DNA from 2 places in the Pseudoalteromonas sp. SWXJ133 genome. Region 2 is predicted to be linked to the other one. Evidence: riboswitches for the same ligand, from Rfam matches in the RefSeq annotation. Region 2 holds a riboswitch; the other holds the start of a gene.
What was found. A riboswitch is a leader RNA that binds a small molecule or an ion and turns the genes downstream of it on or off. The one in region 2 is predicted to bind lysine.

Region 1 (4,321 bases), on a different contig from region 2:
AGCAGGGCGAGAGCCTGGTATTACAATAGCGTACTCAGGGATTGGCTCGCCTTTATCAAGTTGGCGCTCGTTTACGCAGTCGTATACCGGAATAGTCGCTGATAAACGCACGCCAGGGGCAAGTACTGCGCCTTTTTTAATGACTACGCCTTCAACAATAATACAGCCTGCACCAATAAAAGCATCGTCTTCTACAACGACTGGGCTTGCACCAATTGGCTCAAGTACACCACCAAGCTGCACTGCAGCACTTAAATGTACGTTTTTACCTACTTGCGCACACGAACCAACTAATGCATGGCTATCAACCATTGTGCCTTCGTCGATGTATGCACCAATGTTTACATACGCTGGTGGCATAATAATGGTGCCTTTAGCAACATAAGCACCACGGCGAACACTAGAGCCACCTGGCACCATACGTACGCCATCTTCAGTACTAAATTCTTGCGGAGCTAGGTTATGCTTATCAACAAAGCCACCTGCAAACTCAGTATTAGTGCCATTTTTAAAGGCTTCTAAAATGCCTTGTTTTACTTCTACGTTAGCTTGCCATTGGCCGCTTTCGTTTTGTGATGCTGCGCGTACTGCGCCCGATTCTAAATTATTTAATAGTTCTAACCAGCTCATTATAAAAACCTGTGTTTAATGCCAAGATAAAATGGTGTTGTTTGCAGTTGTGATGCAATCGGTTTGAGTTAACTCAAGGTGTGTTAAAGGTGGACGCAATTGCGGGCTTGTTAATCGCCCTTGCAAATGCATTAATACCTTTACGGGAATAGGGTTTGCGACAGCAAATAGGCTATTAATAGCGCTTGACCACTGAGCAAATAAATTAGGGTATTGACCGCTTAAACTACGCTTTACAAATTCATGCGTTTGCACCGGCCATGCGTTTGCAGCTACTGACACTAAACCTTTTGCACCAGCTTGAGCAAAATAAGGCATTAGCGCATCGTCGCCACTAAAAATAGCTAAATTAGGCGCTGCTTGTCGATAAGCCTCAAACTGAGCAATGCTGCCGCTCGCTTCTTTTAACGCCCATAAATTTTTATTGTTTTGTAGGTTTTGAATTGTTGCCGTTGGAATGCTAATAGCACTTCGACCCGGTACGTTATAAAGCATACACGGGTGAGCGCTTGCATTAAGTAGGCTTTCAAACCAATGGGTTTGACCTATAGCACCGGGTTTTGCATAAAGCGGCGAGCCAAGTAAAAAGCTATGAATAGGTAGTTTATTACAGTAGTTAACCCACTCAATTTGTTGCTTTAGATTACTACCGCCAACAGCAACCATTAATGGTACCGCTGGTTTTAGTTGGCACACGTGTTCAACAATGGCTTGTTGCTCTTTTAGCGTTAGTGCTAAACCTTCGCCTGTACTGCCAAGTAGTAAAATACCGTTATGTGCCGCTTCTTGATCGCTAACCAGCTTGGTTAACGTGTTGTAGTCAACATCGCCGTGTTGATCAAATGGCGTAACGAGCGCGGTCCACAATGAGTAGTCGTTTAAATTGAAGTTGTTGATCATCTCTCACGAACTTATAATTTGTACCAATTTTATTAAAAACGTGATCATTTTAGCGATAACTAATTTAATGCAATTGGTATTATTCGAAGAGTTAAAAAAGCTTTATGGAAGGAGCCGCATTAACGTCGTTCGAACTAATAATTCGAAGAGCGAATGGGCTTAAAATAATAGGGCGCACGGCCTTAATATTTAAGACCAGAAGCTCTCCACCAAACTAATAAGCTGCTTTTTATAAGCAGCTATTGGTGACAGTCGCTAGGGTTCAACCTAGTCGCCCGAAATAAACACCTCGCAAAAGTGATTACTTCTCGGCGTTAATTCCCCTCACGTATGTTCACTGGAGTTTGCGCTCCTAACATACACTACCTGAATAACGCACCTCTTCTAGCCCTTTGCACCTGTTTGTAGAGTAAAAACTTACAAGCCTGTGCAATTTAAATAGGGTAATTGCAGCGATTAAAGCATTTTAGCCATCTGGATGTCAAGCTACTAAATACAGATTAATTCATCGAAAAGAGGGGTGGTTACGTATTGGGTGCTTTTCTCGTACACTAGCCCCATAGTAGAAGTAAGGCATTAATCAGATGGAAAAATTTAGCGATATTTATAAGCGAGCGGTAGAGCGAAAAGGCTCTGAAAAAATGCTTAAGTTATTACTTGCAAAACCGCTATCTAAAAAACAACTAAGCACGTTAAGTGACGACGATTGGCTTGAAGAATTTACTCGAAAAGTATTTCAAAGCGGCTTTTATTGGTCAGTAATTAATAATAAGTGGCCGGGCTTTAGAGAGGTTTTTTGGGATTTTAGCGTTGATAAATTATTAATGATGCCACCCGATATGCTAGAACAAAAAGCAACGGATGAGCGTATTGTTCGTAACTACAAAAAAGTAAAAACAATTACCGAAAATGCTTACATGATCCACGAAATAGCACAAGAGCATGGCAGTTTTAGCCAGTTTGTCGCTAATTGGCCAACAGACGATATTATTGGTTTATGGGCGTATTTAAAAAAGCATGGTTCGCGTTTAGGCGGAAATACAGGACCTTATGCGCTGCGAGCACTTGGTAAAGATACCTTTTTATTATCACGCGATGTAGAGAATTACTTACGTGCTCATAAAATTATAGACGGTGGCTTACAAACTAAAAAGTCACTGAGTGCAGCCCAAGCTTTTTTTAATGAAATGCAAAAGCAAAGTGGTTTAAGCATGCAAGAACTAAGCTTAATTGTGGCCTATGGTGTAGGCGATAACCGTGTTGGTATAAGCCAGCAATAATAGGAACTATCATGAAATTAGTGCCAAGATACACAGACATTACGGAAAACTTTGCCATTGAAGATTTTCCTGCAAGTGTTGCCTCTCCTCAGTTATTGCTGTGGAACGATGGTTTAGCAAAACAATTTAATATTAATGTTGCTGACGACTTACGTGCCAATATTTTTAGTGGTAACGAAAAACAGGCTATTCCTGCAGTAGCACTTGGTTACTCTGGGCACCAATTTGGGCATTTTTCACCACGTTTAGGTGATGGACGAGCGCATTTACTGGGCGCTATTAATGATGATAAAAACCAGTTGTGGGATATTCAATTAAAAGGCTCTGGTGCTACTCCTTACTCAAGAGGGGGAGATGGACGTTGCGCACTTGGTCCTGCTATTCGTGAATACGTAATGAGCGAGGCAATGCATGCACTAGGCATTAAAACCACACGTTGCTTAGCGGTCGTTGGTAGTGGTGAAACGGTTTATCGTAATCCACCACAAGCAGGCGCAATAGTTACTCGTTTAGCAACCAGTCATATTCGTGTTGGCTCGTTTCAATATTTAGCGACGCAAGGCGATGTTGAAGGGCTTAAAAATTTAGCCGATTTAGCTATAGAGCGACACTACCCAGAAATAACCGATACAGGATCGCAGCGTTATTTAGCATTTTTAGGGGCTGTCATTAAAAACCAAGTTAAATTAGTTATCAGTTGGATGCGTGTTGGTTTTATTCATGGAGTAATGAATACCGATAATACGCTAGTGAGCGGGGAAACCATTGATTACGGTCCGTGTGCGATGATGAACAGCTTTGACTTTGATACTGTATTTAGCTCTATTGATAAACAAGGGCGTTATGCATTTGGTAATCAGCCTAATATGGCAAATTGGAACTGTGCTCGCTTAGCTGAAAGTTTAATACCTCTTATTAGTGATGATGACGAGCAAGCTGTTTCGCTAATGACGCCATTTATTAATAGTTTTGCTGAGCAATTTAATACTGAGTTTACGGCTATGTGGGCACAAAAACTGGGTTTAAATGAATCTTGTAATAGTAGCGGCGAGTTAATCGCAGAGTTGTTAACACTATTAAAAGATAACCAGCTCGACTACACCAATACTTTCGATGCGCTTACTGAATCCTTAAAAGAAGAAGTAGTAATACCAGAGTCGCTAATTGAATGGAGAGCTAAGTGGGTAAGCTTAACCGACGATAATAGTTATGAAGTAATGAGAGCGGCAAATCCTCGTGTAATACCGCGTAATCATGTGATCGAAAAAATAATTGCAGAGTATAATGCTGCAGGGTCTAGTGAGTTACTACAACGTTTTATAAAAATAGCGGGTAATCCGTATTCTGACAGTGAGCAACTACCGGAATTTCAAGCTACACCGATAAATGATAATGACTACCAGACTTTTTGTGGTACTTAATTATTATATTGTGATGTAACCATATGATTAAAAAGAGTCATTTTTAATCATATGTGAGCACACATGTTGGGGAATATAAACACTGGTGTT
Region 2 (4,321 bases):
CCCAAATATTACCCAAACCCACTGCTGCGCCAGCAGCGGCTAAAACAAAACCGAGTCGGCTTTGAAACCCATCACGCACTTGTGCCATACATCTACAAATCTGTTATTATTTTGATTATTGTGAATTAAACCATATTTCATGCCAGCTGAGTAATAAAATTGTACCCAGCCTTTATTAGTGGCGTTAACCGCTCACAATATCAGCGACTTCTTTTGCTTTAGGGCTTTTATGACTGAACACTATTTTAAAAACACCTTGAGTATTACTTCAACTCAATTGGCAAATTTGTCTTTAGCAAGTAACAGCCTTTTATTATTTAATGCTAAAACACTTGAGCTTAGTGACTTTAATTTGCCCGATTGCTTAAGCCCATTTGAGTTAACCATTATAAACCGCCGCAAAAGCCCTCAAGCTAAGCAAGAGTATTTAGCTACGCGGTTATTGTTAAAACACCTTATTAAAATAGCGCAGCCGCAACATGCGCACGTGGCGCTTAATAAAATGAGTACAGAATTTGACGAAGCAAGCTCAAAGCTGCAAATACATGTAAGTGGTGATGTTATTAATACCTGTATTTCGCATTCGCATGGTTTGGTTGGGGTCGCGCTTAATTTTGATAAAAGTGAGTTTGGTTTTGATATTGAAAAAGTAAGCCTAAAGCGCCCATTTGAAAAGCTCGCTAAGCATTTTTATCATAATGATGAAATTACACTTATTACCGAGCCCACTAATACCCAAGCCCAAGCAGATACGTTTTTTAGAATTTGGACATTAAAAGAGTCACTTGCTAAAGCCACCAGCCGCCCTATTGCACAACTACTTAGCCCCAATGTGTTTAACGAATTACATAGTGCAAAGCTGAGTGCTTGCAGTAATAGCATTACTGTAGCTGATAGCAGTGACTGCAATGTTTGTTTTGATGTAAGTGTGGTGCATAAAAAAAGCACCGACTGGCGATGCTTTTTATTAACCGACTTTGTTAATTAATTTTGTTAAGTGACTTTATTAAGTAACTTTACTAGTTAACTTTAATAAATCGCTTTCCTGAATAACCGCTTCTTAATAGTAAAATTATTTAAGCAGCAAAATCGTTTTCTAATAAACGGCTATGAATAGACTGCACCACGTTATCTGACTCAGTTTGCTCTACTAAAAAGCACAGGTTGTGCTTACTAGCACCGTGACAAATTAGTCGAATATTAAAGTCTTTTAATACACTCATTAAGTTCATTTCGTGTTGGCGTAATTGAATCTCAGAACCAATAAGTGCCACCAATGTTAGGTTGTTTTCTACCGATACATGGCAAAATTCTGCAAGCTTATCTAGGCACTCTTGATCAAGCTCTGGTCGCGATGCGTTTTGCGCGTTATCAAGGGTTATAGCTACGCTGATTTCTGATGTGGTTACCAAATCGACCGATATATTGTATTCACTTAATAGTGTAAATACGCGTGCTAAAAAGCCACTTGCTAGGAGCATTTCTGGGCTTTTAAGCGTAAGCAATATTTGGTTTTTACGTTGCGTTACTGCGCGTATACCTGGTTGCTGCGATTTTTCGCGCTCAATCCATGTACCGCCACGCTCTGGCTCGCGGCTAGAGCCTACAAATACATTAATGTGGCTACGGCTCGCTGGTAAAATAGTCGCTGGGTGCAATACTTTTGCGCCAAAGGTCGCCATTTCAGCGGCTTCGTCAAAACTTAAACGTGCAATTGGCGTCGCTTTTGCGCATAAACGCGGGTCGGTGCTAAAAATACCCACTACGTCGGTCCAAATATGCACACTTTTAGCGTTAATTGCTTCAGCTAGTAATGCAGCGCTATAGTCAGAACCACCACGTCCAAGCGTTGTTGTTTGACCGTACTCGTCGCTGCCAATAAAGCCCTGAGTCACAATTACTTGAGCGTCTAATAACGGGATTAAATGTTCTTTAGCAGCTTGCGCTGTGGCTGCAACATTAGGCGTTGCTTTACCAAATTGGCTGTCGGTTTTAAGCACCTTGCGCACATCAAAGCGATCGGCATTTAAACCTTGTAAACGAAGTACCTGTGCAAATAAATACGACGATAAACGCTCACCAAAGCTAAGTAGCTCGTCGTGTTGCTGATCGGTTGTTAGTGACTCTTGAGCCAATGTTTGAAATGCTTTTAGGGTTTCGTTAAAGCCAACCGCTAAATCGGCATCTAGCGATAACTCATCTAAAATAGTGTGTTGAATAGCAAGCACGCCGTTTATGTGTTCTTGACGCTCACTTGAGGTAATACTTGGTTTGCACAGTGCAACTAAGTGGTTAGTTACGCCGGCACTAGCGCTCACGGCAACAATACGTACGCTTTTATCTGCAACAATAATTTCGCTACAGCGACTCATCGCTTCAAAGTTTGCAACACTTGTTCCGCCAAACTTGGCAACGATGTAATCTGATTTTGCGCTTAACTCTGTTTGAGGCACTGTTTGTGGCGCTGATTGGGTAGTCATTTAGTCTCCTTTCGCGGTATCCAAACCGCAATAAAACAAGAAGAACTTGGCAAAGGAATGCTTGAAGATAAGTCCACTGCCAGAAGCTCTCCACCTATATTGGTGACAGTTTTGAGGATTCAGCCCCATAAACCGAAAAGCAATGACGACGTACCATTATTTTCCTCGGCGAGTACTTCCCTCCTTAATGATCATCGGCATTCGTCGCCTAACATTAAGTACCTAAGTATCGCACCTCTTCTGAATGCTTTATTAACCAGTGGCTAATAAAACAAAACCCCACTAAGTAGCGGGGCTTTGAAAGTTATCGTTTAGACGTCTAGCTGTCAAGCATTTAATAATTTATGCATCAAATAAAACTGCCCATGTAATACGAGCCTGCATAACCTACGGTGTAGCAAATTAATAAATGCAGCGATAAACGCAAGTAGCTCATAAAGGTAAGCGCTTTAACTTTACTCATGGCAATAATGCCTGCAGCCGACCCAATGATAAGCATTGAACCGCCCACGCCCGTTGCATACGTAAACGACAACCAGTGCTGTTGGCTCATTACTATATCGGCTTTTAATAAAGCAGCAGTAAGCGGTACGTTATCGACCCCCGCTGATAATATGCCCATTAAGTAGTTTGCGTACTCGGGTGCCATTACCGTATATAGGTCAGTAAATTTACTCAACATACCAATTTCTTTAAGTGCGCCTACAAGTAAAAGTACACCTACAAAAAACAATAATGTGTCGTATTCTATATCGCGAACAAAATCGATTATGTCTTTGTTTATGTCTTTTTTGCGCATTAAAAATTGCGCTACTAAAAACATTACTGATAAGCCAAACAAAAAGGTGAGTAAAGGCGGTACGCTGTAAATTACACTCAGCGTAAGTGTGCTAATTACGGTAGATAAAAATATAACAGCAATGGTAATGTCGGTTTTTTCAATGCGGGTTTTACCTGCACCGGCAAATTCAACTCGCCCTTTCATACCGATAGACAGTAGCGCAGCTAGAAGCATAACGCTTGCAAGTGCTGGCGCTATAAGTAGCAATAAATGAGCAATGGTTACTTTGCCATCTAAAAATATCATCAGTGTGGTTACGTCACCGGTTATTAGCGATACCCCACCTGAGTTAACCCCAAACACAATAAGCGTGGCGTATTTAATGAGTTTTTTAGGTTCAAGTTTTAACGACATAACAACCGCGAGCGATATAAGCGTAGCTGTTACGTTATCTGAAATCGACGAAAACAAAAATGCAAAACCACCCACCAAAAACATCAGCTTTCTTTCGCTAATACTTTTTGGCATAACACGATGCACAATATTTTCTATAAACCCCTTTGAATTTAAATACGCTACAAAGGTCATTGCAGCCATTAAAAATAACCATAGAGAGGCAATTTCTAAAATATTTTCATTTAAAAGGTGTTGAATCGTATCGGGGCTTTGCCCGTGTAGAGGGTATATAAAAAGAAGAATCCAGCAAAGCGTACCAAAAAACAGCGTGGTTTTAGCTTTATTGACATGGATTATATCTTCTATAACGATCAGTAAAAAAGCAATCGCTATTAGGGTTAGAATAATCGAGGAAACCATGGTAGTTAAACAACCTTTGATTTAGTTTTTAAAAAACACACAAATAACGTTCCATTTCATGTGCCTATTTTCGGCGCGAATTTTAGCACTGCCTCTATGCAAAAACTATTATTAAATGGTCTTAAAAACGAATACTATATACAGACAAGGTTAATTAAAAATACGTAATAATGAGTATGAACACAATACTCAATAATAAAATACTAGGATGTTGTAACCTCTTATGATCCCAGCTAAAAAGCTA

Region 1: it holds a riboswitch for lysine, as region 2 does, so the genes downstream of both, dapA (4-hydroxy-tetrahydrodipicolinate synthase) here and lysC (lysine-sensitive aspartokinase 3) in region 2, are expected to answer to the same signal.

Annotation. Positions count from the first base shown of each region.
Region 1 is NZ_JADYXJ010000023.1:9,803-14,123, forward strand. Features, by position in the region: gene I6F40_RS15260 (2,3,4,5-tetrahydropyridine-2,6-dicarboxylate N-succinyltransferase) at 1-630, opposite strand, end outside; gene dapA (4-hydroxy-tetrahydrodipicolinate synthase) at 646-1,530, opposite strand; lysine riboswitch at 1,722-1,922, opposite strand; gene I6F40_RS15270 (DNA-3-methyladenine glycosylase I) at 2,115-2,810, shown strand; gene I6F40_RS15275 (protein adenylyltransferase SelO) at 2,822-4,231, shown strand.
Region 2 is NZ_JADYXJ010000011.1:39,412-43,732, forward strand. Features, by position in the region: gene I6F40_RS10305 (sodium-dependent transporter) at 1-88, opposite strand, end outside; gene I6F40_RS10310 (4'-phosphopantetheinyl transferase family protein) at 230-988, shown strand; gene lysC (lysine-sensitive aspartokinase 3) at 1,077-2,480, opposite strand; lysine riboswitch at 2,556-2,728, opposite strand; gene nhaD (sodium:proton antiporter NhaD) at 2,830-4,077, opposite strand; gene I6F40_RS10325 (hypothetical protein) at 4,301-4,321, shown strand, end outside.